DNA from 3 places in the Nocardioides salsibiostraticola genome. Region 1 is predicted to be linked to each of the others. Evidence: predicted binding sites of a transcription regulator. Region 1 holds the regulator's gene; each other region holds the start of a gene.

Region 1 (10,469 bases):
GTGACGACCAGCATCTGCTGGTCCAGGCCGGCACCGGCACCGGGAAGTCGCTGGCGTATCTCGTCCCGAGTTTGCTGCACAAGAAGCGGGTCGTGATCGCGACCGCGACGCTGGCGTTGCAGAACCAACTCGTCGAGCGCGACGTCCCCCGGTTGGTGGAGGCCGTGAAGAACGACCCTGATCGCCCCGACGGTGTGGACACGTCGTACGCCGTGCTGAAGGGCCGCTCGAACTACGCGTGTCTGCACCGGATCCGGGAGGGCGTCCCCGACGAACAAGGCGTCCTGGTCGAAGCTCCCCAGGGGTCGATGGCCAAGAAGGTCTTGGAGCTGCGCTCCTGGGCCGAGGACGAGGCCAAACGCTCCGGCACCGGGGAGCGCGACAGCGCCCCGCGGCATACCGACAAGGAATGGCGCCAGGTCAGCGTCAACCACCGCGACTGTCTGGGGGCGACCAAGTGTCCCTTCGGGCAGGAGTGTTTCGCCGAGCTGGCCAAGGAGAAGGCGCAGAAGTCGCACCTGATCATCACCAACCACTCGCTGCTGGCGATCGACGCCATCGAGGGTGTGCCGATGATCCCGGAGTACGACGCGGTGGTCATCGACGAGGCCCACGAGCTGACCGCGCGGGTCACCCAGGCCGCCACCGACGAGTTGTGGGTGGCGGAGGTCGAGCGGGCCGCCCGTCGCTCCCAACGCCACGTCGAGGGTGATCAGGCCGACGAACTCACCGACGCGGCCGGGGCCCTACGCGATGCGATGGCCGACGCACGGCCGGGCCGGTTCGAGTCGATCCCCGAGCAGCTCTCCGACGCGCTGGTGCTGGTCCGCGACGCCGCCAGGGCGTGTGTGTCGGCGTACCCGAAGGCGGAGTCCGGTGGGGCGGGCAGCGAGGCCGACGGCGACGCGGGTCGGGCACAGGCCAAGGGTTCGGTGCAGGAGGTCTTCGCGACCACCGACCGGATGGCGGCCGACCTGAACTCTGACGTCCTGTGGCTGACCGAGGGCAGCGAGCGGATGCCGCCGCGGTTGTGTGTGGCGCCGCTCCAGGTGTGGGGCCAGATGCGCGACAAGTTGTTGAGCGACAAGACCGTGGTGATGACGTCGGCCACCCTGATGCTGGGTGGCGATTTCTCGGCCGTCGCTTCGACCGTCGGGCTCAAGCCGGCCGAGCGGCTGGTCGACGGCAGTCCCGTGGTGGCCAAGACCGAGGAGACCCTGCCGTGGGTGGGTCTGGACGTCGGTTCGCCTTTCGACTACGGCCAACAGGGGATCCTCTACATCGCCCGTCACCTGCCACCGCCGGGGCGTGACGGCCTGGTCAAGGCCCAGCTGGACGAGATCGTGGAGCTCATCGACGCGGCCGAGGGGCGCACCCTGGGGCTGTTCTCCAGCCGCCGGGCAGCGGAAGCGGCCGCCGAGGTGGTGCGCGAGCGGCTGCCGCACCTGACCACCCTCGCGCAGGGTGACGCTCAGTTGCCTGAGCTGGCCAAACAGTTCGTGGGGGACCCCCACACGTGCCTGTTCGGAACGCTGTCGTTGTGGCAGGGCCTCGACGTCCCCGGGGAGACGTGTCAGCTGGTGCTGATCGACCGGATCCCGTTCCCGCGCCCCGATGACCCGTTGATGAGTGCCCGCCAGAAGGCCGCCGACCAGGCGGGCGGCAACGGCTTCATGCAGGTGGCCGCCACCCACGCCGCCCTGCTGCTCGCCCAGGGCGCCGGGCGCCTGATCCGCACGACCTCGGACCGTGGGGTTGTGGCGATCCTCGACCCACGCTTGGCGACGGCCCGCTACGGCAGCTTCCTCAAGGCCAGCCTGCCGCCGATGTGGAGCACCACGGATCCCGCGGTGGTCCGCAAGGCGCTGGCGCGACTCGCCTCAAGCTGAGGTCATAGACGCGCGACGCCGTCGAATTTCCGCTTCGGCCCCTTGACCCCGAAGAACGACGCCACGGTGGGGGCAACGTCGATGGTGCGGGCGTGGGCGCTGCTCGAGCGGCCCTTAGGCACGCGTCGGTGGCCGCCGCCGACGAAGAACGGGATGGAACGAGTGGCTGGGTGGCCGTGATTGCCGGGGATCGGGTTGCTGGTGACCGGGTCCGGGTCGCTGAAGCGCCAGCCGGCCCTGCAGAAGACGATGACGTCCCCCGCCTCGGGGCCGAGTTTGAGCCACCGGTTGGTGCGCGGCTCTGCGCGTAGGACTCCGGGGTGGGTCTTGGCGATGGCTCGCATCCTGGTGATCGCGGCGGCCTTCTGCGCGGTGGGGCCGGTCCAGTAGAGGAGGTCTGCGCCCCCGTTGTCGGCGATCTGGACCTTCCCGGCCAGGACGGGATCGGCCTCGAGCATCGCCGCGAGCGACACCACCTTGTGAGGCTGGGACCAGTCCATGGAGTGGTCGGCCAGGACGAGGACCATCGACTTTCGCCAGCGACCCGACGACTTCAGTTTTGCGACGAAGTCTCCGACGAGACGGTCGGTGTTACGCAGTGCGGCCTGGCGGGCCAACCGCAGACTGGGTCCGGTGAAGTCGCTGTGGCCGACTCGGTCGACGTCTCCGAGGTTGATGAACATCAGATGGGGGTCGAACTCGTCCATCATGTCGAACACCGCCGACATGGTCGCCTCGTCCGGAGCATGCCCCGAGACGGGGATGATCGGGAACGGTTCCCACCGGTGGGTGGCCCGTTCCCCGAAGACTCCGTAGAGGTACTCCTTGCTGAGCACCGTCCCGGTCCGGTAGCCCTTGCGGTTGAGTCGCTCGAGGATCGTGTCGACCTTGATGTCGCTGGGTCGATCCATGGTGCGGATGTCGCCGAGGGCTCGGTCGTAGATCGAGTTCGCCGGCACGCCGGTCTTGTCCGGTCGCTTGCCGGTCATCATCATCACGTGGTTCGGGATGGTCTCCATGATGGGCATGGAGGACGCCTTCGGGTGGTGCAGTCCGCCCTCGCGCAGAGCGCGCAGGTTCGGCATCAGGCCACTGTCGATCTCCCCGGGCAGGCAGCCGTCCACGACCAGGACGTAGGCCCGCTTCCGGGCGCCACGCAGCCTGCTCCTGGCGGCGGCCGCGGGCGTGGCCCGGCTGGCCACCGCGGTGGAGAAGACCAAGCCCGCGCCGGCGCTCTTCAGAAGCGTGCGGCGCCCGGTGCCGAGGTCGATCTCGGAGCGCTCGAAGGCATCCGAGGGGAGGTGGTCGCACATCAGCGCACCGGTCCGTTCTGTCGGACGACCCGGGAGGTCCCGCTGGCGGTCGCGTAGGAGGTTTCGTGGGTCAGGGAGGACCGTCGGTCGGCACGATCGCCGATGATGAACCAGTCCATCTGGGCCCGTTTGGGGGTGACATCGAGGATCGAGAAACCGTGGTCGTCGAAGTTGAGGTACTTCACGTGCCGGTTGTTGGCCTTGACCGCGTTCTCCACGGCCACACTGCCGGTACGCCGGGGGACGCCCAGGATGTCCTTGAGGTTGTTCGAGGTGACCGATGAGCAGACGAACTCCACGCCCGCGGTCTCACCCTGGGCCGGATACGTCGCGTTGTCGTAGGGCAGGTCACAGGCCCAGCCGGAGTGGATGTCGCCGGTGACGAAGACGACGTCCTTCACCTGATGGTCGCGGATGTAGTCGAACACCTCGCGTCGGTCATCGGTGTAGCCGTCCCACTGGTCCACGTTGTAGGGCTGACCGTCATCGGGCAACAGGCCGACCACGTCGTTGACCGGGCCGATGAGGTCCTTGGGAAGCGCCCCGAAGGTGACCGGCGAGATCATCACCGGATTGCCGATGATCTTCCACTGCACCCGTTTGCGGTTGATCGACGTCTTCAGCCAATTCATCTGGGCCCGTCCGGTGATGGTGCGTTCCGGATCGCTGACCGCGGGAGAGCCGAGTGAGGCCTGTTCGCTGCGATTGGTGCGTAGGTCCAGCATGCTGAGTTCGGCCAGCCGCCCGAACCTCAGACGTCGGTAGAGGCGGGCGCCGTCGCCGAGCCTGGCGGTGGCGTTCATCCGCACCGGCATCCATTCGTCGTACGCCCTGTGGGAGCGAGCCCTGCGCGCCGCGTAGTCGCCCTCGTCGGGCTGATGGTTCTCAGCACCGGTGGCGTGGGCGTCGTTGGTGATCTCGTGGTCGTCCCAGGTGACGATGAAGGCATAGCGGGCGTGCAGTCGCTGGAGGTCCGGGTCCTGTTTGTACTGCGCATGACGCTGCCGATAGTCGGACAGGGCGACCATCTCGCGCGGTGGCCGGTGCCGCCGGATGTCGATGTCGCCCTGGCCGTAGCCGTACTCGCCCGGGGCGTACTCGTAGAGGTAGTCGCCGAGGTGCACGATGGCTTGCAGGTCATCGCGGGCCGCAAGGTGACGGTAGGCGCTGAAGTGACCGGCTTGAAGGTTGGCGCACGACACGATGCCCAGACGCAGGTTGGACGGAAGCGACTGCCGGGAGGGGGCGGTCTGCAGACGCCCGGTGCGCGAGAACACCCCGCGGTAGCGGAACCGGTAGAAGTATTCGGTGTCGGGCCGAAGGCGACGCACGTCCACCTTGACCGTGTGATCGCGACTCGCGCGCGTCGTGAAGGATCCTGAACGAACCACAGAGCGGAACCGACGATCCGGGGAGACTTGCCAAGCCACGGTCGCCTCAGGTCCCTTGCCAGAGCCCGGCTGGGCGAACCGGTTCGGGGTCACCCGCGTCCAGATGATGACGCTCTTGGGGAGGGGGTCCCCGGAGGCGACGCCGTGCTTGAAGAAGCGTCGCCCCGTCGCGGCATCGGCCCGTTCGCCGGACGTGGCGGCGGCGACGCCGACAGCAGTGGCGCCGGTGGCCAGAACAGTACGACGGTCGACGCCCCGGTGGACAGCGTCCGAAGGCCGGGGCTCGGAAGGGGCGGGAGATGGAGTGGTCACGCTCTATAGAACGATGAGATCAGGGTGGAGTGACGGGGTCACGCCGGTTGAACGCGAGCGTTCATCTCGTCGTCACCTGTAGGTCGCGTGCGGGGAGCCCGACACCCAGGCGGCTGGCTCAGCGTTGAACGGCGTACGCGCGCACCTTCTGTTTGAGGAAGTCGTCGCGGGACTGACCCTGGCAGGAGTACTGCGTCCTGCTGTTGCAGTCATAGCGAAGCGAGGCGTTGGCCAGCGTGACCTCCACCCACTTGACCTTCGATCGGGAGAACTTCACCTGTTTGAAGCCGTTGCCACGCTGGTCGAGGCGGACGATCTTGGTGCCGAGGTGACCGGACTTCTTGCGGATCCGGATCAGGGCCACCGACCCCTTGACCCGATCGGCCATGTTCACGGTGACGTTGAGCTTCCAGTTGCTGGCTCGCAGGTTCTTGGCCGGCCTGATGCGGAAGGTCGCGGTCGTCAGGTGGTCGAGATACTTCGAGAACACCGGGGTACGTCGCTTGCCCGCGCGCAGGAAGGTCTTGCCATCCAGTTTGGAGTGCGGGTAGTTGTTCGCACGAGCCTCGTCGTAGTAGTAGGCCGGTTTGCGGTTCGCTGCGCCGTACTTCGCCTGCCACTCCCCGAGGGAGGAACCCCGTGCCTTCAGCACCTCGTCGACCGCCTGGACTGAGTACTTGTCCGGTGCGCCGGTCGAGCTGTCGGCCTGCTTCCACATGTCGAGGATCAGATTCGGCATCGTGCCCGTGCGAGCCCGGTAGCGCTCGGTCAGCAACCGGAAGAACGACCAGGTGCCGTAGGGGTAGTAGCCGTCGAAGGAGTCCAGGGGTTGTTGGGGTCGAGTCATCGCGCTGTCACGCAGGAACTGCACGCTGTCGTTGACGTTGTCGAACAACTCGTCCTCGGCCCAGGTGGCGGTGGCTTCGAGGAACCACGGGTCCTCCGCGACGTCGTAGCCGAACTGGACGGCGTGGAAGTACTCGTGGGCCGCGGTGACCTGGAGATTCTCCAGGGGAGTGTTGCTCGGGAACTCCGCGGCGGAGTAGTTGTTGTCGAGCACGCAGTAGGCCCAGGTGTCGTAGGGCTTGGCGTTGAGGGTCGCGGTGGGCTCGTCGCTGGTGCAGTAGCCGTACAGCCCGCGTCGGCCGATGTCGGCGAGGTAGATGTCGGTGCGAGCATCACCGCCGCGGGTGCCGTCCGCCTTGGGCGCGCGGTAGCCGGCCTCGACGTAGGTCCGGTGGACCGTCGAGACCGTGGCCAGCGCGGTCTCGACGTAGTCGGGCACGGTGTTGTTGTTGGTGTCGGTCGAAGCGACCGCGTGGCTTCCGCTGGTCGTGTAGTGCACGCACACGTCCTCGGAGCACTCGGGAGGCGCCTCCGGGACGTCGTACCCGTTGCCGAAACCGTCTGAGCTTCCGTCTGTAGGCCGGGCCAGCAGGCTGCTGGCCTGCCGCTGACTCTGGGGATCCAGGTCCTCCTGGGACAGCGCGAGTTCGCGTAAAGCGATCGTGCCCTCGACCCGGAAGGTATCGGGCAGGGCTCGGCGCAGCAGCCCGGACACGGCGTTCGGCTCGAGGATCGCGGTGGCTTCCTCGAGGGCGGTCTGGGCCGTCTGTGCCTCGGTTGCTTCGAGGGGTTCGGGCGTGCCCTCGTCGGCAACGCCAGGAGCCAGGGGCGCGGCAAGGAGGACCGCGATCGCGACGAACGCGACCATTGGGGTGCGCGACAGCGCGGTGCGGGGAAGGTGAAGCAACGGGACTCCGTCAGATTGCGGGCGGGGTGCCTTTTCACACTACGCGTCGGACCTGTGGAACCGAAGGCGCCGGACCCCGCGCCGCGCGGGTGTTCTGTCGGTGTGGGGGCCTACAGGCTGCGGAGTACGGCGGTGACCTTGCCCAGGATCGTGGCGTGGGTGCCGTCGATCGGGTCGAAGGCGGTGTTGTGCGGCATCAGCCAGACCTGGCCGTCCTTCTTCTGGAAGGTCTTGACGGTGGCTTCCCCGTCGATCATGGCGGCCACGATGTCGCCGTTGTTCGCCGTGGGCTGCTGGCGGATCACGACGTAGTCGCCGTCGCAGATGGCTGCGTCGATCATCGACTCACCACTGACCTCGAGCAGGAACAGTTGGCCGTCGCCGACCAGCTGGGCGGGAAGCGGGAAGACGTCCTCGATCCGTTCTTCGGCCAGGATCGGCCCACCGGCGGCGATCCGACCGACCACCGGCACCATTTTGGCGGCAGGGTGGGCGTCGCCGACCCCCGTCTCGTCGTAGGACGACTCGTCGGCCGAACCGAGGGACCGACGCGCCGCCATCACCTCGGGCAGGAAGACCTCCAGGGCGCGAGGACGGTTCGGGTCGCGCCTGAGGAAGCCCTTCTCCTCGAGCACCTTGAGCTGGTGAGCGACACTGCTGGTGCTGGTCAGGCCGACGGCGCCGCCGATCTCCCGCATGCTGGGTGGGTAGCCCCGGCTCTCGATGCTGTCCTTGATGTGGGCGAGGACCCGCAACTGGCGCGGGGTCAAGCCCGTGGCGTCGGGAGGTCCGTCGGGGAGTTCGGTGACGGTCTTCTTGGCCATGGGGGCGCCTTCCGGTGAGGTATGACGACCGAGTCTCGCCGGGGCGGTGCCGGTAAGGGTCGGTCAAAGATCGGTCAAAGTGATCTGAGAGCAACCTAGACCGATCCACGGCGTTGTTCAAACACCTGTTCGAACCGCGTGTCGCGGTTCGTTCACCCCCGCCGCGAGACGGTGAGCGGTGCCAGACTCCGATCTATGAAGACTCCCTCCGTACTGACGCGTTCCACGACGAAGCCCGACCCGGCGAGCTGTGTCGTCACCGGCGGCGCTCGGGGGATCGGGCGTGGGATCGCCGAGAAGATGATCGCTCGCGGCCATCGGGTCGTGATCACCGACATCGACGGCGACGGTGCGGCGGCAACTGCGCTCGCCATCGGCGCGGTGGCTGGGATCGCTCAGGACGTGCGTGACCCGGAGTCCCACAGTGCTGTCGCCGCGGTCGCCGCCGAACACGGCCGACTCACTGCGTGGTTCAACAACGCCGGGGTCGGTTGGGACGGAGCGCTGATCGAACTCAGCGAGGAGCAGGTCCGGGGCCTGGTCGAGATCAACGTCCTGGGCGTCATGTGGGGCACACGGGCCGCGGTAGCGGCTATGTCGGCACACGGTGGCCGGAGCGACATCGTGATGACCGCTTCGCTGTCGGGACTGGGCCCGGTGCCCGGGCTGTCGACGTACGCCGCGACCAAGGCAGCGGTGGTGTCGCTGGCCATGTCGGTCGATCTCGAGACGCCCCGCTCGATCCGGGTTCACGCGTTGTGTCCCGACGGGGTGGCCACTCCGATGGTGGAGGAGATGAAGCAGGACGGTCTAGCTGCTCGGTTGGTCAACTCCGGTGGTGGGTTGCTCAGCATCGACGAGATCTCCGACAAGGCGGTCGCACTGGTCGGATCTCGTCGCGTCATCCGGACCGTGCCCACGTGGCGCGGTGCAGCCATGCGCGCCACGTCCTTGACTCCCTCGCTGGCCGGCGGCGCCTTGAAGGTGTTCGCAGCGCAGGGGAAGGGTGCGATCAAGAGGGGCTCGGCACGATCGTGAACTGAGGTCGTTAGAACAAATGTTCGGCTGAGGGGTTGCATTCGTTCGAACACCTGATCTAGTCTCGCTCATGTGTTCGATCGAACGTCTGATCGATTCACCGCCAACGAGGTTCGGATCGGGATTGATCGGCCGGACTGTCGGTGGCGGCGATTAGACATCGGGGAACACAGAGACGCACCCCTTCCCCAGGAGTTCACGATGACCACAGCCACCTCGTTCCCAGTCCGCCCCGCTAGTGCGCGGGCGACGATGCCCGCCTACCGACTGACGCGTCGCGGTCGTTGGGCCGTCCTGATGGTGGCTCTCGTGGGGGCGCTGGTGCTCGGGGTGCTGCTCTCCTCGGTCTCCGCAGCCAACGAAACGCCGGAGTCCACCCAGGTCGTGGTCGTCGACGCGGGGGACACCCTGTGGGCGATCGCCTCTGAGCACGCCGAAATAGGCGGCGTACGCGACATGATCTTTCACCTGCAGGACCTCAACGGCCTCGACAGCAGCCGTCTCTACGCCGGCCAGCGACTTCGCGTGCCTGCCTGAGGCAGCCAACCCACATACTTCGCCAGCCTCTTCGACCCAGGCTGGCGGGCCGGGGAAGACAGGGGGCGAAGCCGTCGCGCACGGCTTCGCCCCCTGCGGCATTTCAGGTAGAGGACTCTCGGCGTGCGGGGCTCGAGGCAGGTTTCGGCGACGTCAAGGTAGCCGCCCTCGACACCACCTGGTCGGGCTGAAGTTCGTCCGACAACTGTCCGACCGCTGAGGGTCAACCCAAAGCGCGGTGCTCGCCGGTCGGCGGGTCGGAATCGTGCTCCGGAGGTGGCCACTCGCTGCGGGTCGCGCCGGATGGGCCTGCATGACGCGGGGGGACGGTCGGCTGGGTGGACGCGGTGATGGCGCTGAGCGGGTCGGCCTCGGGGGCGCTGGGGGCGCGGAGGTCGTCAGGGGGAGGGCTGGTGATGCCCAGAGCGCGCGAGAGTTGGGCGATGAGCATCAGTCCGACGAACAGGCACGCCACAGCTCCGATGGAGGCGAGCGCGAGGAGCCACCACGCGCTCGACCGGCCGGCACGCGCCTGCGTGCCGAAGTCGATGGCGGCGAAAACCAGATATCCCCACGCCACCACCGCCAGCGTCACGCCGCCCGCGAGGGCGAGCAGGACGGGACGAAACTTCTGTTGAGGCCTCGCCCCTCGGCGAGAACCTGCGCGTTTCCCATGGGCCACGGCACCATTGTGGCTGATGGGGTGAGCAATCTCGGCCAATCGGTCCGGTTGTCTCGCCCCCAGCCGCGTGGGTGAACGATCGACAACCACCTGTGACCCCGGATGCACCTCCACCGAGGTGGCGGAGGTGGCCTGGGTGTCACCTGGGGCAGGGGAGGCGCGCAGAACTTATCCACAGGTCTCGGATCGGGCCTGTTGCTCTGCCGCCTGAGCGGTTAGATTCGGCTCGTCGCCGCGCGGTTCCGAGGCGATGAGTTCTCGGAAAGGACCACCAGATGAGTCGTATGCGTCGCTCCGTGATCGCTGCTGCCCTGACGGGACTCGTGCTGACCGGGTGCTCGGGAAGCGGCGAACCCGAGGTGGAGTCCACCTTCACGCCGTCGCCGACGGCTTCTTCGTCCTCCGCTGCGCCCACCGCCGAGCCGACCGAGCCCGCGTTGGGGCCGGAGGAGACGGTGCGGGCCTGGGTGGAGGCCAGGAACACGGCTCTGCTGAGCGGTGATGTCTCGAAGGTCACCGCGCTTAGCGATGCCGGATGTGAGCCCTGCGCCGCGTCGATTCAAGCCATTGCCGATATCTATGCGGCGGGCGGGTCTATCGAGAGCGATGGGTGGAAGATCGTCTCCAGTCGTGTTGGGGCCAAGTCGGTAGATCGAGCCGAGATTCGTGTCGGATTGGTCTACTCACCCGGGGTTACCGTCACAGAGGAGGGGGCCCCGCCCGTCCGGTT
Region 2 (10,469 bases), on a different contig from region 1:
AGTCGACGGACCGCTTGCCGTTGTACAGGTCATTACCGAGGTTTGAGAACTTACCCATCAGGCCCTCCCCCCTACGACGCCAGCCGTGGCGCTCTTCTGTCGATCAGGAACCCGCTCGACGCCGAGCGCCTCGGAGTTGAGTCCGGACATTTTGTGTCCCTGGTTGAAGAACTTGTAGCGCGCCAGGTAGGACACCATGGGCTTGGTGAAGAAGAAGAAGACCACGAGGTCGATCAGGGTGGTCAATCCGAGCGCGAAGGCGAATCCCTTCACCACGCCTGCGGCGAAGATGTAGAGCACCACCGCAGCCAGCAGCGAGACGGTGTCGGCCGCCACACACGTGTTGCGGGCCCGGGCCCAGCCAGATTCGACCGCCACGCGCATGGACTTGCCGTCCCGCATCTCGTCTCGGATGCGTTCGAAGAACACGATGAACGAGTCGGCCGTGATTCCGACCGCCACGATCAATCCGGCGATACCCGGAAGGGTCAGGGTGAAGTTCGCGGCCTCGCTGAGCAACAGCACCATGCCGTAGGTCGCCCCGGCGGCGACGAGCAGCGAGAGGATGACCACGACACCCAGTCCGCGGTAGTAGATCAGGCAGTAGAACATCACCAGGAGAAGACCGACCAGACCCGCCAGCAGTCCGGCGTTCAGCTGGTTCCCGGCCAGTGAGGGACCGATCTCGGTGACGGTGGTGGCGTCATCGTTGAAGGAGATGGGCAACGAACCGAACTTCAGACTGGTGGCGAGTTGGTTCGCCGTCGTCTCGTTGAAGTTTCCGCTGATCTGGGCCTGTCCATTGGTGATCACGCCCTCCATGGTCGGAGCGGAGATGACCTGGCCGTCCAGCACGATGGCGAACTGGTCCTCGGTCGGCTGAAGCGCACGGGAGATGTCGCCGAAGACGCTGCGACCCTCGCCGCCGATCTCGAGGGTGACGACCCAGGTGAGCTCACCCTGCGGGATTCCAGCGCTGGCGTCGTCGAGTTCGGTGCCCTCGATCAGGGCCTTGGTCAGGAGGTACTTCTCAGCCGCCCGATCGACGCTGCTCGACGTGACCGCTTCCTCGGGCTGGCTGCACGCGACCAGCGGCTTGTTCGGGTCGTCGACCTGGAGGGCCGGGCTGCCGTCAGCGTTCTGCAGATTGCCCTCGGGGCTGCACTGAAGTGAGTTGTAGAGATCGATCGATGCCTGGTCCGGGGTGGCCTGGAAGGCCAGCTCGGACTCGACCGTGCCGGGGGTGTCTTCGGCTGCGGCGCCGTCTCCCGAACCATCTGCCGGGGCGTCGGTGGCCCCGTCTGTCGGTGCGTCTGTCGGGGCGTCGGTGGCCCCGTCCGTCGGTGACTCCGTCGGGGTCTCGGCTGCGCTGTTGTTTGCGTTCTTCTTGTCGTTCTTCTTCTCACCCTGCGCGGCGTACGAGACGGGGGGACGGTTGTTGCCGCTGGTCTCGGACGGGTCGGGCTCCGGGGTCGACTCGGGGTCGGGCTCCGCGGCGGGCGGGGCAGTGACTCCGGCGCCCGGGAGTTCGGGGGTGGACGGTAGTTCCTCGAGGCCGGCGGTGGGATCGTTCGGGTCGAAGGCTGGGGTGCCGCACGTGGTGAACGGCGAACACGCGACCAAGCGGAACCGGAGCTGTGCCTGGCGCTTGACGACCTCTTCGAGCTCGCCTGCCTGCGCACCCGGGATCTCCACGACAATGGAGTCGCTGCCCTGCACGGTGACCGCGGCTTCGGCAACACCGGAGCCGTTGACTCGCTGGTCGGTGATGTTGCGCGCCTCGCTGAGGCTGTCGGAGGTGGGGTTGCCGTCGGCGGTCAACTGGATCCGGGTGCCACCCTGGAGGTCGAGACCCAAGGTGGGCTTCCAGTTGCTGTCGGAGATCCCCACGAGCCCGAAGACGAAGGCCAGGCCTACGAAGAAGATGACCAGGGTGCGCCCTGGTCGATACTGCCGCTTGGCCATGTCAGTTGTCCTCCGACCGAGTGCCCGAGTCTGTTCCGGGGGTTTCGGTGTCGCTGGTGGTGTGGTTCAGGTCAGTTTCTTCGGACGCGTCGCGGCGGACGTTCCCGATCGCTCCGCGGGCCACCTTGATGACGACTCCCTCGGCGATTTCGACGAACACGTGATCATCGCCCAGCCCCGTCAGGGTCCCGTGGACCCCAGAGGTGAGGACGACGTCGTCTCCAACGGTCAACGAAGACTGCATGCTGGCAAGTTCCCGACTACGCCGTTGGGCTGGTCGCAAGATCAGCACATAGAACAGCAGGGCGACGCCAAGCAGCGGCAAGAGCTGAAGGAGCTCCACGAAAAGACCTCTCACACACGTTCGATGGGCACGGCAAGACGTACGGGCCGCCGAAATCACACAGGCAGGCCGACCGACGGGTCAGTGTAGCCGGGGGTAACGGTCGATCGCGGAATTGGTGGTCGAGCCTGTCGTGCCCGCTCTCGACGGTCGAGGCTGTCGGGCTCTAGTCCTCGAACAGCGTGGCGTCGACCCCGCTCACGGCGGGTGGGGTGAGCCCGAGGTGTTCCCAGGCACCGGGGGTTGCGATGCGACCCCGCGGCGTACGCGCCAGGAAGCCGTTGCGGACCAGGAACGGTTCGGCGACCTCCTCGACGGTCTCGCGTTCTTCGCCCACCGCCACCGCGAGGGTCGACACGCCGACCGGTCCCCCGCCGAAGCGGCGGCACAGGGCGTCCAGCACCGCGCGGTCCAGGCGATCCAGGCCCAGCCGGTCGACCTCGTAGAGGTCCAGCGCCGCGTTTGCGACGTCCTCGGTGACGATCCCGTCGGCGCGGACCTGGGCGTAGTCACGCACCCGACGCAGGAGCCGGTTCGCGATCCGCGGGGTGCCACGAGAGCGTGAGGCGATCTGCGCCGCCCCGGGTGCGGTGAGTTCGACATCCAGCAGGCCGGCGGATCGGTGCACGATGGTGTCGAGGTCGGCGGGGTCGTAGAACTCGAGTTGGCCGGTGAATCCGAACCGGTCGCGCAACGGGCTGGGCAACAGACCGGCCCTGGTCGTGGCCCCTACCAGCGTGAACGGGGGAATTTCGAGCGGGATCGCGGTCGCTCCGGGACCCTTGCCGATGATGACGTCGACGCGGAAGTCCTCCATGGCCATGTAAAGCATCTCTTCGGCCGGACGCGACATCCGGTGGATCTCGTCGACGAACAGGACATCACCCTCGTTGAGTCCGGACAGGATGGCCGCCAGGTCGCCGGCGTGGGTGATCGCCGGGCCGCTGGTCAGCCGCAGCGGCACCGCCATCTCGTGGGCGATGATCATGGCCAGAGTGGTCTTGCCCAGCCCCGGAGGACCGGAGAGCAGGACGTGGTCGGGCGCGCGCCCGCGGGCACGTGCGGCTTCGAGCACGAGCCCGAGTTGCTCGCGCACGCGGTGCTGACCGACGACCTCATCGAGGGACCGGGGTCGCAGGGCGGCCTCGACGGCGCGTTCGTCCCCCTCGGCCTCGGCCGCGGTGAGACGGCGGAAGTGTTGCTCCTCGGCGAGTTCCAGATCGTCCTCGTGCATCTCAGGCCTTGCTCAGCGTGCGAAGTGCGGCGCGCAGCAGGGCGCCGATGTCGGCGGTCCCCTGCGGGCCCGCGGTGGCACCCGGGTCATCCTCGATGCGCTCGAGGGCGCGCTCCGCGTCCTTGGTCGTCCAGCCCAACCCCACCAGGCCCTGGTGCACCTGTTCGCGCCAGGCGGGTGGGGTCGATGTTGCGGAGCCGGAGCGACCAGCCGGGACCGCGCCGATCCTGTCCTTCAGCTCGAGGATGATGCGTTGGGCACCCTTCTGCCCGATGCCCGGCACCCGGGTGAGGGTCTTGACGTCGTCGTTGGCCACGGCCCGTCGGAAGTCGTCCGGGCTGAGCACCGCCAACAGAGCCTGGGCCACCTTGGGCCCGACGCCTGAGGCAGTCTGGGCCAATTCGAAGATGTCTTTCTCGTCGTCGTCGAGGAACCCGAACAGCGTCAGGGAGTCCTCCCGGACGATCATGCTGGTCGGCAGGGTGGCGCTGTGGCCCGGGCGGAGGGTGGCCAAGGTGCCCGGGGTGCACATCAACTCCAGACCGACCCCACCCACCTCGATCACGGCGCTCGACAGGGTCACGTCAGCGACCTGTCCACGAACGAAGGCGATCATCGCAAGCTCCTCTTGTACTGGGCCGCTGGTCGGTAGGGCGCGGTCCGACCGCCCGCCGCCGCCACAGCAGCGTCGATCCGGGACTGGGCGCCGCCGCGCCAGATATGGGTGATGGCCAGGGCCAGTGCGTCTGCCGCATCGGCCGGCTTGGGGGGTGTGTCGAGGCGCAGGATCCGCGTCACCATCAGGCCGACCTGCTTCTTGTCAGCGCGACCGTTGCCGGACACGGCCGCCTTCACCTCACTAGGGGTGTGGAGCGCGATGGGCAGGCCGCGGCGTGCTGCAGCGACGAGCGCGATCCCGCTAGCCTGGGCGGTGCCCATGATGGTGCTCGAGGCGGACCGGGCGAAGACCCGTTCGACGGCCACGGCGTCAGGGGCGTATTCGTCGAGCCAGGCGTCGATGCCCTTCTCGATGGTGACCAGTCGTTGCGCCACCGGGATATCGGCGGAGGTCCGCACGACGTTGACGTCGATCAGAGTCAGCGGTCGACCGACCTCGCCGTCCACCACACCCAATCCGCATCGGGTCAGCCCCGGGTCGATGCCCAAAACGCGCATCTACACTCGCCTCCCGATCGTTGTGAGCCGGCATTTCGTCCGAACATCTGTTCGGACCAACGCTAGCCGGAGGCGACGACACCCCGGCGTGCGACACGCCGCCGGTCGGTGGCTCGGTGCGGCCCAGCCCCCTTGAGGTGCCGTCAGTTCTGGTCAGTCCTCGTCGAGGGCGGCCATCACGTCGTCGGAGACGTCGAAGTTCGCGTAGAGGTTCTGCACGTCGTCGAGGTCCTCGAGGATGTCGACGAGCCGGAACATCTTGCCGGCTGCCTCCGCGTCCAGCTCCACCTGCATGTCGGGAACGAAGGAGGGCTCCGCAGAGTCGTAGTCCATGCCGGCCGACTGCAGGGCAGTCCGCACGGCGACCAGGTCGGTGGCCTCGGAGATGACCTCGAAGGACTCACCCAGGTCGTTGACGTCATCCGCACCGGCCTCGAGGGTGGCTTCGAGGATGTCGTCCTCGGTGACGGCCTTGCCCTCCTGGTCCTTGGGGACCACGACGACACCCTTGCGGTGGAACAGGAAAGAGACCGAGCCGGGGTCGGCCAGCGAACCGCCGTTGCGGGACATGGCGGTGCGCACCTCCATCGCGGCGCGGTTCTTGTTGTCGGTCAGACACTCGATCAGCATCGCCACGCCGGCGGGGCCGTACCCCTCGTACATGATGGTCTGGTAGTCCGCGCCGCCGGTGTCCTCACCGGATCCGCGCTTGACCGCGCGGTCGATGTTGTCGTTGGGAACCGAGGACTTCTTCGCCTTCTGGATCGCGTCGTAGAGAGTCGGGTTCCCCGAGATATCTCCTCCACCCATCCGGGCGGCGACCTCGACGTTCTTGGTCAACTTGGCGAACATCTTGCCGCGCTTGGCGTCGACGACGGCCTTCTTGTGCTTGGTCGTCGCCCATTTGGAGTGGCCGGACATCTGTTCCTCTTCTACTCAGTTCTACTCAGGTGAGCGGATCAGCTGCACAAACAGTTCGTGGATGCGGGTGTCGCCACCCACCTCGGGGTGGAAGGCCGTGGCCATCACTCGCCCCTGGCGAACCGCGACGATCCTATCCGCCGCCGGTCCCTGCTCGACCCTGGCCAGCACCTCGACGTCCGGACCGACCTCCTCCACCCACGGAGCGCGGATGAAGATGGCGTGGATCGGCTCAACCAGGCCCTTCACTTCGAGTGGCCCTTCGAAGGAGTCGACCTGGCGGCCGAAGGCGTTGCGGCGCACGGTGATGTCCAGCCCCCCGAAGGTCTCCTGGTCCGACCGCCCGTCCAGCACCCGTTCGGCCAACATGATCATGCCCGCGCAGGTGCCCAGCACCGGCAGGCCGTCCTTGATCCGGGCCCGGATGGGTTCGAAAAGATCGAAGGTCCGGGCGAGGTTGGCCATCGTGGTCGACTCCCCGCCGGGGATGACGAGGCCGTCACACATCTCGAGTTCGGCAAGGCGTCGTACAGGGATCGCTTGCTGCCCCAAGGACTCGAGAGCGCTCAGATGTTCGCGGACGTCGCCCTGGAGGGCTAAGACACCAACTTGCGGAAGGACCACCGGCCTAGGTTAGCCACGGCGACGGGTGGAGTACGTAATCGTGACCGGGGCCGAGACGTTGTCCGACTCGTCTGTGGCCCTGACGGAAAGGATGTAGGTGTAAGCCGCGTCCTTCGTATGGGCGTCGTCGAACTTGCTCGGTAGTTTCCAAGCCGACTTGTCCTCGTTGAGGAGCGCCGAGCGATAGGCACAGTTGGTGCTCCACGACTCCGTGATGCCGTCGTAGCACTGAACGAGAAGCGGGATTCCGAGCAGGCTCAACTGATACCGCTGCAACTGATACTCCACCGACTTGACCCCGGACGGATCCGAGACCGTCCCGCAGGCGGGAACATCCTTGGCGAACTCCTTGTCGTTGCTCGTGCCTTCGACGAGCGGTTTGCAGGCATCCTTGACGGTGTCCTGAACGTCGTCTCGCTTGTCGTAGCTACCGGATGCGGGACCGAGGATGACAAGACTCGGGCCAGTGAGATCAACCGTATAGAGCATTCGGGGCGACTCGTTGACCCAATTCGTTCCGATGCGGGCACGCAAGGCGTAATAGGAAGCGCCAGACAATGGTGATGTGTCCGTGCAAGTCAGGGTCGGCGCAACGGCCGAACACGCGACCGTTCCGGTGCCGCCGGTCGAGGTGACGAAACGTAGGACCTGGTAGCTCGTGGCCTTCGCGGCTCCCACCGGGGTCGCGGGGCTCCATGACAACTTGACGCTGGTGCCCTGACGTTGAGTGGTAGGGGTGGCCGGGACGGAGATCTCAGCGGACGTGAAGGCATCGTCTTGCGTTCTCAGAGTTCCCTCGTCGGAGTAGAAGGCCGAGGTTGCGTTCACACCCAGTCCCGCCAACACGATGCCAGCGACGGTCGCCAGCACAGCGACAGCCGCGGCGACGGCATGGCGAGGATGACCCGACCTCTCGGCACGGTGCCCCCCGCCGGTGCGGCTCGGCCGCGCCCTGGAGGGTCGACCGGGGGATTGGGATCCCGGTCCGAACGAGAACATCAACATCATGGCGCTGAGACACGCGACACCCAACAGGCCTGCAGGACTGAGTAGGACGGTCACGACGTACCCGGCATACGGAACCGAGGCGATCTCGCGCTCGACCTGATCCACCAGGTACATCTCGTCGTCAGCCGCGCCGTTGGCGTCACCCTGAAGGATCAACGCTGCACCATCGCCGCGCAGTGTCGCGCTCACGACTCGGTGAGTGATGCGCTCCCGATTGGCGGCGACAACGCTGACGACGTCACCGACACCGATGTCGACGGCGGGAACCGTGCGGGCCAAGGCCAGAGATCCGGTCGGGATGCCCGGCCCCATCGAGCCGGAGCGGAAGATCAGGAAGGAGAATCCGAAGAAGGTGACCGCCACCGCGGCGGTAAGTGAGACCAGGCCGGCGATAGCCCCCAGCCAGAGCAGACCCTCGCGCAGGCGGGACATCATGGAACGGTGATCTGCTTGGCGTTGAACACCAAACTGGCGGTCATCGACTTGTTCTGCAGCTCATTGCCGACACTGGTGTCGAGACGAGCGACGACGCAGATGCTCTCGGATGACGCAGCGCCGGTCGGCGCAGCGAGGAGGCGCGCGGTGCTGATGATGGGCGCCGACGTACCAGTCAGCGTCTTGTTCTGCGCTTCGCTGATCGCGACGCCGTTGCAGGTCTGTGCACGGTTGCCGTCGGCTGCTGAGCCGGTCATCGCGTTTGCGGTACCGGAGTAGAAGGAGAACCGCATTCCCTCGGCCAGCGGGCCGGTGGCCGAGCCGGTGACCGAGTAGTTGAGTCGTACTGAGCCGTTGTTGGCCACGGGGAAGGCCGCCGCCATCGACTCACCCGGAACCATGCCCGTCAGGGCCAAGGCATTGAAGGTCGTCGAGCCCCCCTGGCCGACCAGCCCTCCGTTGAGGGTGATGTCCAAGGTGCCCGACGTGAAGGTACCGGTCTGCACAGTGGCCTGGTCGGTCCAGAACGCGAAGGTGCCCTGCGCACCGAACCCGAGCGCGAGGAAGGCCACCGTGCCGAGGCCCAGAAGCGCGCGGACGCGACCAGAGCCAGCGGGGCGACGAGCCGCACGCCGACGTCCCCGAGGGGACACCTTTGCGTGCGATCCAGTCGTTACCGAGCGACTCATGGTTGTTCCTCTTCTGGTTCGGTGCGGCGGCGAAGCGCCAAGAAGGCACCGGTGATGATCAGGAATAGGGCGAGGGGGATGGTCCACCAGGTCAGGGGATTGCCGGTGTCGGGCAGGATTCCGAGTAGACCACTTGGCCCTGCGGAATCGGTTGAGCCCAGCTCTCCGCTCTGACCGGGTGAGACGTTCGTCCCGGGCGTGATCGGAGCGATGGCCCGGGCGTCACTGAGCCGAACCAACAGGTCCAACTCAGAGGACAGGACCTGCGTGAAGTTGGGCGCGTCCGGCAGGAGCTCGACTCGCACCCGGACCGGCAACACGTCGCCGTGGTTGATCACGACGTTCTCCACGAGGGACGCCCGCCCGCCGGTGGTGACGGAGGTGAACGGCTTCGATCCGGCCCGTGCCGACACCTTCAGCCAATTCGTCTCGATCAAGTCGTCGAGCACGACTCGCTTGATGGCGACCTGCAGGTTGCCGGCGGTGTCGGCTTGGTTGCGCACGTAGAAGGTGGCCACGCGCACGTCGCCCGGGACCCAACGGATCGTGGTGTCGAACAACGGCTTCTTCAACGTCTCGGCGAAGGTCACGCCATCCGAGCTCAGTCCGAGACGGTCGGTCTGCGCAGACGCAGCGATCGGGTGGAGGGTCACAGCCGCGAAGACCAGAGCGACCAGAATGCTGCGGAGTTTCATCCTCGGTGACCTCGGCGCGACAAGACACGACCGAGGCCGGCCCGTCCGAACATGGCTCCGGCGTAGCCCAGGAGCAGAGCAGCAACCCCGTAGACGGCCCACTGGCGTTGCTCACCGGTGGCCCAGGTGTTGGCGTAGCCGAGCTTCGGCACGGCGTACCAGACCACGCCCCGCACCTGCACGGCTCGCACGGCTTCAGCGTCGGGAGCGTCGTTGGCGTCGCCCTTGGTGATGAACTCCCGGTCGCCGAACTCGTCGAGCCGGGTGCCGATCACGCGGTGGGTGACCACGGTGCTTTGTCCGGACTCGAGTTGGAAGGTGATGGGTTGCCCCACGGTGATCTCGTCGCTGGGCGTGGGTCGGACGACGACGAGCGTTCCGGGCGGGTACGTCGGCACCATCGATCCGGTGAGAATCGTGTAGGGCGTGGATCCGCTGAGTCGGGGAATCAGCACCCCGACCGCCAGCACTGCGACTGCAGCCAGGATGACCATCCAGGCCACCACCCGTCCCACGAACGCCCCGGCGCGCGCCGAGCTCCGGCGCGGGGTGGCCGCTGGGTCAGCGGTCATCTCGGCGTCGGGCCCGGCGGCGTGCCGCGGCATCGTAGAGAGCGGGGAGGAAGTCATGGCTGGATCAGCTGTTGACCTGAGTGGCGGTGACGGTGAAGTCGTTCAGGTCGATCTTCTTGAGCTTGGAGTCGTTGTCGACGACGGCCAGGCGTTTGAAGTCGAGCGTGATCGTCGCGTCGATGCTCGTTCCCGAGTCCGCCGGGGTGATCTCGCTGTCTTGAATCGCAGATCCGTCGGCCCGAAGGAACGTGCTTTCGAAGTCGTACGCCTCGCCAGCCATCGTTGTTCCATCGGCGTTGACGCCGCCTGTGACATCGAGAATCGCCCGCAGGTTGGTGCCCACAGCAACGATGTCGATAGTGCAGGTCTTGGTGAGGACATCACCCGGTACGATCTCTTCCGCGTCGATGACGAACAGCGCGCCGTCAGGCTTCTCCAAGTTGTTGGTGACGGTCCAATCTGCATCCAGGCAGTCTTCCGAGTCGATCTTCAGGTTGCCCGACGAGATGGTCCCGCCATCGATGCCTTCGGTGTCGTTCCAGTAGGCCAGCGAACCGGCACCACCGAGGAGGATGACCGCCGCGCCGCCAGCAGCGATCGCACCCTTGATTGAGTTCTTCATGTGACTTCTCCCGTTTGCTCACCTCCCGCACCGGTGAATCGGTGCGCATCAGGTACTACGGATTACATCGGTCGATGGTCAAGACGACTTGAGTGCAGAAGCAAGAAAGCCGCCGACAATGTTCAAGAAATGCCGAATCGACCTGGCCGAGGTGACCGGGCAGGCTGATGCCATGACCACGAACC
Region 3 (10,469 bases), on a different contig from region 1:
TTCAACTCCGCCTTGAGTTCGGCCTCCAGGGGCCGCCCGGACTTGCGGAAGAGATCGCGCATCACGGCGGGAACGATCAGCGAGGTGGGGCCGCCCTGCCAGGTGAACCCGTCCTGGGTGACCGGTGCCATGGCTCCGCCCAGCACCCGACCCGACTCCAGGAGAGTCACCTCGTGGCCGAGTTTGGCCAATCGTGCGGCACTCGCCATCCCGGCGAGCCCGCCGCCGATCACCACCACCTTCGCCATGCCGCTGACCCTAGACGTCGATGGTCACCGCGCCGGTCATGGCCACGATTTCGGCGTACGTCGTGGAGAACACAGCTGCGGGATGGCCGGCGGCGGCCCACAGCACGTCGTACCGCTCGAGCCAGGAGTCCAGGTAGGTGGGCACCGGCGAGGGATGGGCGATGGGGGAGACTCCGCCGATCGCCTGTCCGGTGTGCTGTTTGACGAAGTCGGGCTTCGCCCGCGACAACCGGGGTACGCCGATCGCCTGCGAGGCCTTCGCGGTGTCGACCCGGTGGGCACCGGAGGTGAGGATCAACACAGGAGCACCCTCGGCGTCGAAGAGCAGGCTGTTCGCGATCGCCCCCACCTCACAGCCCAGGGCCTGGGCAGCCAGTGCGGCCGTGTGGACCGAGTCGGGCAGGATGACGACCTCGCCGACACCACCGCGGCGGAGATGCTCATCTCGGAAGCGACTGATCGAAGGATGCTCGGTTGCCATGGATGGGACCATAGGGGAAGTCGGTCACGACGAGTCCACAGTGCGAGGGAGAACCAGACAGTGAAGTTGCCGGATTCGGTGCTCCGTGCGATCTGGGGCCTGCGCGCGTTGGTTCTCGTCGGAGCCGTGACCGCAGCGCTGGTCGTGGTCTTCCGGGACGATCTGATCGCCTCCTGGTCGGTCGGGCACCCGATCGACAGCGCGATCAAGCCGCCCGCCTTCGTGCCGGTGGCCCTGGTGTTGTTCTTGGTCACCGCCGGGCTGATCCTGGTGCTGGTGCCCTTCCTGCGCACCGCCCACCCCTGGGCGCGCTACTCGTTGGTGTCGATCGTGCTGGCGGTCCTGTTGGCGACCGTCGCCGGACTCCGCACGGACCCTCCGGTGGTCTTCGTGGTGATCTCGGCCGCCTCGATCCTGCTCGAGTTCGTCATCCTGGCCCTGCTGTTCCACCGGGACACCAGCGCTTTCCTGCGCGGGTCGACCATCGCCATCGACGCCTGAGGGCGACTCGCGCAGGGCCATCGGCCCGGTCCTCCACAGCCTGGGTGATCTGTCCTTGACGGGATGTCGGTGGGCGGGTGTACCTTGCAGATGTTCGAACACGCGTTCGAACGACTCGGTGAGGCGATCTCGATCTGCACCGCCGAGCCTTCATCCCTGAGCTCTGTTCTCGGGGGCGGTTCGAGAGGAGAAGGCGATGCGACGCTACGACGATCCGGTGGAGGTGCGCCGAGGTTGGGTGAGCAACTCCGGGCCCGACGGACTGAACGGTCAGGACGGTCAAGGCGGTCAGGAGGGCCCCGAGCAGTTCCTCTGGCGCGGGAGGCTGTGGAAGGTGCGCACGGTGGTGGCCCAGTGGGTCGAGACCGGACCGTGGTGGCTGGGTGCGGACGCACGAGCGACCCGCAGTGAACTGGTCGGGGAACTGGTTGGGGAACTGGTCGGTGCCGAGACCGGCCCCACGGGAGGACCCACCCAACTCCCCACCCAGCCCCGTTCGATGGGGGAGCTCCTCGAGGAGTGCGAGATGTGGCGGGTGGAGGCCTCGCGTGCCATGGGGACGGTGCCCGGCTCCAGCGGCGTCTTCGACCTCTCCTTCAGCTGGTCCGATGCGTCCTGGCGACTGGTCGGGTGTGTGGACTGATGACGCTTTCGACCCGGCCGGTGGAACAGGCCAATCCCTACGCCCTTCCCGCGACCACGCATTCCTATCTGCTCCGGTCGGCGGAGTCACTGAGCGAGGCGATGGCTACCCCCGACATCCCGACCCGTTACGCCTGCGCCCATGTCGCCGCGCTGCGGGCGGCAGCAGCATTGCTCGCGGCGAGGGCGCAGCCGGCGCCGGCCCGACGACGCCCTCAGAAGAACGCCTGGGTGCTGTTGAGCGAGGTGGCTCCCGAACTCGCCGAATGGGCCCGGTTCTTCGCGGCCGGTGCGGCGAAGCGGGCCGCGGCGGAGGCGGGATCGATCCGGGTGGTCACCGAGCGTGACGCCGATGACCTGGTGCGTGACGCCGACCGGTTCCTCGGAGTCGTGGAGCAGATGCTCGGACTGGTTCCGCACGCACCCGCACAGGTGCGCCTCGTCCGACACGTGAGTTGATGCTGAGTGTCCGACCCGTTCGTCCACCTTCACGTCGCCTCCGGCTACTCCCTGCAGTACGGCGCCTCGCACCCTCACGTCCTGGTCGAACGAGCCGTCGAGCAGGAGATGGACACCCTCGCGCTGACCGATCGGGACGGCACCTACGGTGCGGTCAAGTTCGCCAAGGCCTGTTCGCAGGCCGGGATCAACCCGGTCCTGGGGGTGAGCCTCGCCTACCGACCGGTGGGGTGGGCATCGGGGCAGAACCCGAGCAGAAGCCCCACGAGGAACCCCGTCCGAGGCGGCGCCTACCGCGATCAGCCCGTCGAGCAGGGCGGACTGCCACGGGCACGGTTCCTGGCGTCGGCCGACGGGCCAGGGGGTGGCCGGGCAGGGTGGGCTGCGGTGTGTCGGTTGATCTCGGCGGTCCAGTTGGCGGGGGACCGGGGGACTCCGGTGCTCGACCTCGAGACGGCGACCGACGAGGTCCGTGAGCTCCTGGCGAGCAGCAACCTGATGGTTCTCCTGGGCAGCGACTCCGGATTGGGTCCTGCGGTGACCCGTCGTCGTGACGACCTCGCGGCGGCCGCGCTGCGGGGGTGGCAGGAGGTGGTGCCACGCTCCCATCTGGTGGTGGAGGTGGTCTCCCACCGGTTGGGGGCGACCGGTCAGGGGTGGGGCCCGGGCACCACCGCCCACGCGGCGCGACTCTCGAGGATCGCCGACCGGGCCGGACTCGGCGTCGTGTTGACCAACGCGGTCCGCTACGCCGACCGCAGCGACGCGGTCACCGTGGACGTGCTCGATGCGGCACGACGGCTGGTGGCCCTGGATCGGCGGCATCTGGACCGGGTCAACGCCGAGGGCTTCTTGAAGTCGGGCAAGCAGATGTACGAGATCGCCGAGGAGATCTGCCGGGCCGGTGGGTTCCAGGGCAGGTCCGGTGGCGACCCTGCCCGGTCACTGTTGGCGGCGACCCGCGCGGTCGCCGACCGGTGCGCGTTGGATCCGCGTCGTGACCTGGGCATGGGGGAGGTGCACTTCCCAGAATTCGGAGGCGGCGACGCAGACGGGTCCTTGCGCGCTCGCTGCGAGGGGGCGATCGGCCATCGGTACGGATCGGCCCCCCGACAACGGATCTGGAAGCGACTCGACGACGAGCTGGAGTTGATCCGGGGACTCGGCTACGCGTCGTACTTCCTCACCGTCGGCGACGTCACCGATCTGATCAAGCAGATGGGGGTGCGTTCTGCCGCTCGGGGATCCGGCGCCGGCAGCCTGGTCAACTACCTCCTCGGGATCTCGGGGGTGGATCCCATCCGCCACGGCCTGCTGATGGAGCGTTTCCTCTCACCACTTCGACGCGCTCTTCCCGACATCGACATCGACGTGGAGTCGGCGCGACGGCTGGAGGTCTATGAGGCGATCCTCGACACCTACGGCGGGGAACGATGCGTGTGCGTCTCGATGATGGACACCTATCGCGTCCGGCACGCGGTGCGTGATGTCGGGGCGGCGTTGGGGATGCCGCCGGCGGAGATCGACACGATCGCGAAGATGTTTCCCCACATCCGGGCCCGTGACGCCCGGGCCGCCCTGCGGGATCTTCCCGAGTTGCGGGCCGCCGGCCTGGCCGAGGAACGACTCGACCTGATGTTCGGTCTGGTCGAACGCCTCGACGGGTTGCCTCGCCATATCGCGATGCACCCCTGCGGGGTGTTGCTCTCCGATGCGACCCTGCTCGACCGCACCCCGGTCGAGGCCAGTTTCGCGGGTTTTCCGATGAGCCAGTTCGACAAGGACGACGTGGAGGAGTTGGGTCTGCTCAAACTCGACGTCCTCGGGATCCGGATGCAGTCCTCGATGGCCCATGCCCTGGCCGAGATTCGACGCACCGACGGCGTCGAGATCGATCTGGACGACGAGGTCCAGGTGCCCTTCGACGATCAGCCGACCTATGACCTGATCAGTTCGGCCAAGACCCTGGGGATCTTCCAGATCGAGTCACCGGGCCAACGCGAACTGGTCGGCAAGTCCGGGATCGAGACCTTCGGCCAGATCATCGCCGACATCTCGCTGTTCCGGCCCGGCCCGGTCAAGAGCGACATGATCACCCCCTATCTGGAAGCCAAACAGGGGTGGAAGAAGCCGGTCTACTTCCACCCCGATCTGCGACCGATCCTGGCCGACACCAACGGGGTGGTCGTCTTCCACGAACAGGTCATCGAGCTGATCGCTCAACTCACCGGCGTCGGGTACGCCGAGGCGGACGAGAAGCGCCGGGCCCTGGGGAGCCCCGAAGGCATGAGTGATGTGCGGATCTGGTTCCACCCTCGGGCTCTGGGGCGGGGCTACCCGTTGCCGGTGGTGGAGAAGATCTGGTCGGTGATCGAGGCGTTCGCCTCGTTCGGTTTCTGCAAGGCCCACGCCGCGGCGTTCGCGCTGCCCACCTACCAATCGGCCTGGCTCAAGACCCACTGGCCGGCCCACTTCCTGTCCGGGATCCTCACCCACGACCCGGGGATGTATCCCAAACGACTGATCCTCGACGACGCCCGGCACCTCGGCATCACCGTGCTGGGCCTGGACGTCAACGCCTCCGAGAAGACCTACTCGGTGGAACCTCTCCGGGGGGCTCCGCCCCCCGGAATCCCCCCGAAGAACACGGAGGCGCTTCGCGCCCGCTCATCCGGTTCCGTAGAACCAGGCGAGCTCCGCTCGCGGTTCTACGGAATCCGACTCTCCCTCTCCGAGGTCAAGGGGATCAGCGAGGCCGAGGTCGACCGGATCGTGGCGGCCCGACCCTTCACCTCGCTGACCGATCTGTGGCACCGGACAGGGGTCTCCCGGCCGATCATGGAGCGACTGGTGCTGGCCGGTGGCTTCGACGCCACCTACGGGACCGGATCCACGCCCTCCTCGGCGGGAGCCGACGACGGGGTACGCCGTCGTGGTCGGGTGACGCGCCGCGACCTGTTGCTCCAGGTGGCAGAACTGGACCGACAGTCCAGATCGATGGCTCGGCAGGCGCGTGGCCGCGGCTCCTCACGCGGACTGCGAGGGTCGGCGCCGGCTCGCGCACGGGCGGTGCAGGCGGCACAGGTGCGGGAGGCGGCGCTACGCAACAGCACGGACTCCCGATCCCGAGAGGAGCATCAGCACTCAGATGGGGGTCCGGAGCGACACCCGCTGGCCGAGGCCGGGGTCTGGGCGAAGGCGGCCGCACAGAGTCGCGCCACCCCGGCCGCGAGTGAGGTCACCTCGGTGCAGCTCTCCCTCGATCTCGGTGACGGACCGCGGGAGGGTGAGGTCTCCGGGCTCCCGGAGATGACGGCGGCGGAGTCCACGGCCGCCGAGCTGGAGATCCTCGGACTCGACGTCAGCCGACACGTCCTCGATGCCTACGCCCCCTTCCTCGACGAGCTCGGCATCACCCGCAGCGCCGAGCTGCTGAGTCGCCGCAGCCACTCGGAGATCCTGGTCGCCGGCGTCAAGGTCGCCACCCAGACCCCACCGATCCGGTCGGGCCGCCGGGTGGTGTTCCTGACCCTCGACGACTCCACCGGACCGGTCGACGCGACGTTCTTCGAGGACGCCCAGGGCTCGTACGCCACAACGGTCTTCCACTCCTGGCTGCTGGTGGTCCGAGGTGTTCTGCGGCGAACCGGCCACCGGGGGGTCTCGCTACGAGCCACCGGCTGTTGGGAACTCTCGGCGTTGCACGCGCATTGGCAGCACCACGGGATCGAGGCGGTGCACGAGCAACTGGCGATCGTGCCTCCCCGCCTGGGTGAGGAACCCGCCCAGCGACGGGTGCTGGTGCACTCCAACGGCTCCAAGATGTCGCCCTACTCCGATATCGGGCCCGCCGGGGAACCCACCAAACAGGTCTCACGTGCTCTGTGGCACCGCAGCCCGGGGAGTGCCGGATGAGGGGAGAGATGGGACTAGGGTGGAAACCATGTCGGCCAGTGAGAGACGAGGTGCCGCCCGGACCGCTGTTGTGTGGGACGGGTTGCGACCGGTGCTCGAAGCATTGTCAACCGGTCAGCACGATCAGGCACCCGCCCGGGTGCTCGACATCGGGGGTGGCACCGGAGGATTCGCGGTCAGAGTGGCTCAGCTCGGTCACTCGGTCACGGTGGTCGATCCCAGTCCTGACGCGTTGGCCTCCCTCGATCGCCGCGCCCGTGAGCTCGGGGTCCAGGTCACCGGCGTCCAGGGCGACATCGACGGGCTGCCCAACCTGGTCGGTCCGGCCGACCTCGTGTTGTGCCACGGCGTGCTCGAGGTCGTCGACGACCCGGCGGCGGCCCTGGTTCGGATCCGCGAGGTGCTCCGCCCCGGCGGGGTGCTCAGCCTTCTGGTCGCCCAACGGCACGCGGCGGTCATCGCCCGCGCCATGGCCGGACACTTCACCGCAGCGTTGGCGTTGCTCGACGAGACCGCGCCGCAGGGCCGGGCCGGTCGCCGGTTCACCGCTGCGGAGACGACGTCTCTGCTCACCGACGCCGGTTTCGAGGTCACCTCGACCCACGGGATCCGGATCTTCGCCGACCTCGTCCCCGGCTCCCTGCTGGACCTCGAGCCCGGTGCGACGGCCGCGCTGGTCGAACTCGAACGGGTCGCAGCAGAGCGCGAGGAGTACCTCCCCCTCGCGATGCAGTTGCACCTGCTCGCGACCTAACGCACCCCGCTGGACCAGCGGCGTGGGGGTGGCCCGATGAGTGTGCCCACCCCGATCCTGCACGTGGACATGGATGCCTTCTACGCCTCGGTGATGGTGCGCAACCGGCCCGAGTTGCAAGACGTCCCGGTCATCGTGGGCGGTGGTCACCGAGGTGTGGTGTTGTCGGCCAACTACCTCGCCCGTCAGTACGGCGTTCGCTCGGCGATGCCGGGGGCTCGGGCACGACGGCTGTGTCCCCAGGCGGTGGTGCTCTCACCTGACTACGACACCTTCTCGACCGTTTCGGTGGCGGTGATGGAGAACTTCCGTCGGGTCACGCCCCTGGTGGAGGCGATCTCGCTCGACGAGGCGTTTCTCGATGTTCGCGGCGCCATCCGCAGACTCGGTTCCCCGATCCGGATCGCCGAACAGATCCGGGCGGTGATCCACGACGAGCAGGGCATCAACTGCTCGGTCGGTGTCGCTTCCTCGATCTCGGTGGCCAAGCTGGCCAGTCGTCGGGCCAAGCCCGACGGGATCGTGGTCGTGCGACCCGAGGAGATCACCTCCTTCCTGCACCCGCTCGATGTGGGGGACCTGTACGGCGTCGGGGAGAAGACCCGCACGATGCTGCACCGGCTGGGGCTGATCACGGTCGGCGACGTGGCGCACACGCCCCTGCGCACCCTGCAACGAGCGGTGGGACAACACCTGGGCAGTCACCTCCACGAGTTGGCCTGGGGGGCGGATCGTCGGGAGATCGTTCCCGCCAGCGCTGCGGTGTTCGGTCAGGGGGAGGGGGACCCGGAGAAGTCGATGGGGGCCCAGGAGACCTTCGGCCGCGACACCGACGACCGCGAGGTGATCCTTCGGGAGATGTTGCGACTGACCGCCAAGGTGACCCATCGGATGCGAAGTGCTCAAGTGGCTGGTCGCACCGTAGCCATCACCGTCCGCTTCGCAGACTTCACCACGATCACCCGATCACGCACCCTGGCCGAGGCCACCGACGTCACCCAGGAGATCTACCGCGCGGTGGTGGGTCTCTATGACGCCCTCGGTCTGCAACGGGCCCGGATTCGGCTGGTGGGGGTCCGTGTCGAGGGGCTCATGGCCCGCGACCGGGTCCACCGTCAACTGGTGCTCGGCGAGCCCGAGCGCGGGTGGTCGGAGGCCGATCGGGCCGTCGACCGTGCCGCACGACGCTTCGGCACCAGCATCGTGCGACCGGCGAGCCTGTTGGGTTGACGGCGAAACACCGGCCTGTGACTGGCTCGTGGCAACGGCCCGCGGCGCCGGTCATGAGATTTCGCCATGATTTTTCGACCTGTCCTACCGGTATCTCCTGCCGCCTGCCTAGACTTACCGAGACGTCACGTGTGCGACGAGTACCATCTGGACCCTGGAGGACAACGGTGCCACTCTCGGAAGAGGAGATTCGACTGCTCGAGCAGATGGAGCGCGCCCTCGTCGAGGAAGATCCCAAGTTCGCCTCCACCCTGCGGGGCACCACGATGCGCCGGTCGGTTCGCCGCCGAGCGATACTCGCGGGCCTCGGTTTCGCGGTCGGCATCGCCGTGCTCATGGCCGGCGCCATCACGACCCTCTGGTACCTCGGCGTCGCCGGCTTCGTGATCATGCTCGGCTCCGCCACGGTTGCCCTCAGCGCGATGAAGGGTCAGACCGCCACCGCGGCAGACCCCACCCGCGTCGAGCACGAGTCCGGATTCGGGGTCATCGAGGGAGGCCGAGCCACCTCATCGCAGAAGACGGGTGGCAAACCCGGCAAGTTGAGCAAGTTGCGCGGCGGGGGAGCCGGACGTGCTCGTCCCCGCAACACCTCTGGGTCCTTCATGGACCGCATGGAGGAGCGCTGGCGGCGTCGCCGTGAACAGGGCGGCGGCTTCTAGCCTCCCGCCCCGCTTCAGCCAGCCTGACTCATCTGATCAGACTGGTTGATCACGACATGTGCTCGACGGCACCGACGGGTGCAGGTTCCCGCGACCCGACCTCTCCTCGCGAGCCCCTCGTCGGCTGCGTCACCGAGGCGGGCAGCCATCGGGCGCGACGTCGTACCCGCGGGGTGGCTCCGTGGCGCAGCGCGTCGGAGCAGGTGGTCGCCTCGGCGGTGAAGAAGCCCGGATGCGCGGGCGGCGTCTCGGCGTAGCGCAGGACCTCGAGTTCGGCGACCAGACGGTCCAGCGCGACCACCGCATCGGGGGCCAGCCCCGGTCCACGGGCCGGGCGCTCGGGGGCGATGTGGTCCTCGGGTGCGCCGAAGTACCCCACCAGGACGTCGCGGGTCTCGCGGGGGGAGCGGTCCCTGGGCCAGGGCACAGCCAGGTCCGCCGCCGTCGCCTCGAGTTCACGCCAGGCGCCCTCGACACCCTCGGTCAAGCGCCGGTCACGCTGGCGGGTGCGAAGTGCTCCCGGTCCGAACACCACGGCGCCGAGCAGCAGTAGTCCGCCGAGGACGCCCAGGATCCGGATCCAGGGCAGGGTCTGATCCGATGAGGTGGTGGTGGGGTCGCTGGACTCCGGCAACGGTGCTGCGCTGGGGGAGGGGACGTCGGGCTGTGGGCTGCGGGTCTCCGGCCGTTCGGTCGGCGCCGTCGGGGCGGGCGCAGCAACCTCACGGTCGCGGGTGTAACTCGGCGCCTGTGAGTTCTGACGGTCCGACGGGGTCGGCTCGAAGAGCACCCAGCCGAAGCCGTCGAAGTACAACTCCGGCCAGGCGTGCAGGTCGAACGCGCTGTACTCCCAGGTGTCGCTGGAGCCGATCTGATCGGGACGCAGGAAGCCCACCGCCACCCGGGCCGGGATGCCCAGGGAACGGGCCATCACGGCCATGGACGCGGCGAACTGTTCGCAGTACCCCACCCGTCCCTGCGGGGAGAGGAACTGTTCCAGGGCGTCGACCCCGTTGGCGGCCGCGGCGTCCTCGATGCTGTATTCGAAGTTGTCGCGGAACCAGTTCTGCAGAGCCACGGCCTTGTCGTAGCGATTGACGGCGTCCCCGGTGACCTCGAGGGCGAGATCGCGCACCAGGTCCGGCGTGCCGGACGGCAGCTCGGTGTACTCCTCACTCACCCCGACCGTCGAGGTCCGGGCCTGAGCCAGGGCATCGCCCCGCAGCTTCAGATCGACCGCCGTCATCGAGTAGGAGAGGCCCGCGGTGTCGAGATCATCGTCACTGGCGATGAAGTCCATCGTGCGCGGATCGAAACGCCAGTCGCCGGCCGCCTCCACCGAGGAGACCGGGGCCTGGGTGGGTAGCCAGGTCGACTCGAAATCCTCGTTGATGGAGACGTCGTAGGAGTAAGAGGTCCGCTCGATCGAGTTCGACACGCCCTCGAGGGCCGGCATGCCTCCGTTAGGGACGTTCGCGGTCGGAACCTGCCGGTCACCCGAGCTCCATTCGGCGTCGCGGAAGCGGTTGAGCACCGAGATGCGTAGGTACTCCGGCCGGGGATCATCGGTGCGGATC

The links. The regulator LexA, encoded in region 1, represses DNA repair genes until DNA is damaged. The targets are predictions, from matches to a motif close to TCGAACANNTGTTCGA.
Region 2: the regulator LexA is predicted to act here: its motif matches at 4,758-4,773, upstream of ruvC (crossover junction endodeoxyribonuclease RuvC).
Region 3: the regulator LexA is predicted to act here: its motif matches at 1,325-1,340, upstream of ACYVLV_RS00175 (DUF6504 family protein).

What each region holds. Positions count from the first base shown of each region.
Region 1 is NZ_BAAGQD010000025.1:430,459-440,927, forward strand. Features, by position in the region: gene ACYVLV_RS14365 (ATP-dependent DNA helicase) at 1-1,889, shown strand, start outside; gene ACYVLV_RS14370 (alkaline phosphatase family protein) at 1,892-3,202, opposite strand; gene ACYVLV_RS14375 (alkaline phosphatase D family protein) at 3,202-4,905, opposite strand; gene ACYVLV_RS14380 (MXAN_6640 family putative metalloprotease) at 5,024-6,619, opposite strand; gene lexA (transcriptional repressor LexA) at 6,769-7,482, opposite strand; gene ACYVLV_RS14390 (SDR family NAD(P)-dependent oxidoreductase) at 7,678-8,520, shown strand; gene ACYVLV_RS14395 (LysM peptidoglycan-binding domain-containing protein) at 8,722-9,057, shown strand; gene ACYVLV_RS14400 (hypothetical protein) at 9,281-9,739, opposite strand; gene ACYVLV_RS14405 (DUF6318 family protein) at 10,015-10,469, shown strand, end outside.
Region 2 is NZ_BAAGQD010000017.1:171,033-181,501, reverse strand. Features, by position in the region: gene secF (protein translocase subunit SecF) at 1-58, opposite strand, end outside; gene secD (protein translocase subunit SecD) at 58-1,965, opposite strand; gene yajC (preprotein translocase subunit YajC) at 1,967-2,308, opposite strand; gene ruvB (Holliday junction branch migration DNA helicase RuvB) at 2,475-3,542, opposite strand; gene ruvA (Holliday junction branch migration protein RuvA) at 3,544-4,158, opposite strand; gene ruvC (crossover junction endodeoxyribonuclease RuvC) at 4,155-4,709, opposite strand; gene ACYVLV_RS11480 (YebC/PmpR family DNA-binding transcriptional regulator) at 4,872-5,639, opposite strand; gene pdxT (pyridoxal 5'-phosphate synthase glutaminase subunit PdxT) at 5,661-6,263, opposite strand; gene ACYVLV_RS11470 (signal peptidase I) at 6,273-7,703, opposite strand; gene ACYVLV_RS11465 (TasA family protein) at 7,703-8,395, opposite strand; gene ACYVLV_RS11460 (hypothetical protein) at 8,392-9,090, opposite strand; gene ACYVLV_RS11455 (signal peptidase I) at 9,087-9,719, opposite strand; gene ACYVLV_RS11450 (alternate-type signal peptide domain-containing protein) at 9,727-10,284, opposite strand; gene ACYVLV_RS11445 (hypothetical protein) at 10,457-10,469, shown strand, end outside.
Region 3 is NZ_BAAGQD010000001.1:31,237-41,705, reverse strand. Features, by position in the region: gene ACYVLV_RS00190 (phytoene desaturase family protein) at 1-248, opposite strand, end outside; gene ACYVLV_RS00185 (YbaK/EbsC family protein) at 259-729, opposite strand; gene ACYVLV_RS00180 (hypothetical protein) at 790-1,230, shown strand; gene ACYVLV_RS00175 (DUF6504 family protein) at 1,427-1,873, shown strand; gene ACYVLV_RS00170 (SAV_6107 family HEPN domain-containing protein) at 1,873-2,331, shown strand; gene ACYVLV_RS00165 (DNA polymerase III subunit alpha) at 2,338-6,246, shown strand; gene ACYVLV_RS00160 (methyltransferase domain-containing protein) at 6,275-7,000, shown strand; gene dinB (DNA polymerase IV) at 7,037-8,230, shown strand; gene ACYVLV_RS00150 (DUF3040 domain-containing protein) at 8,398-8,892, shown strand; gene ACYVLV_RS00145 (transglutaminase family protein) at 8,942-10,469, opposite strand, start outside.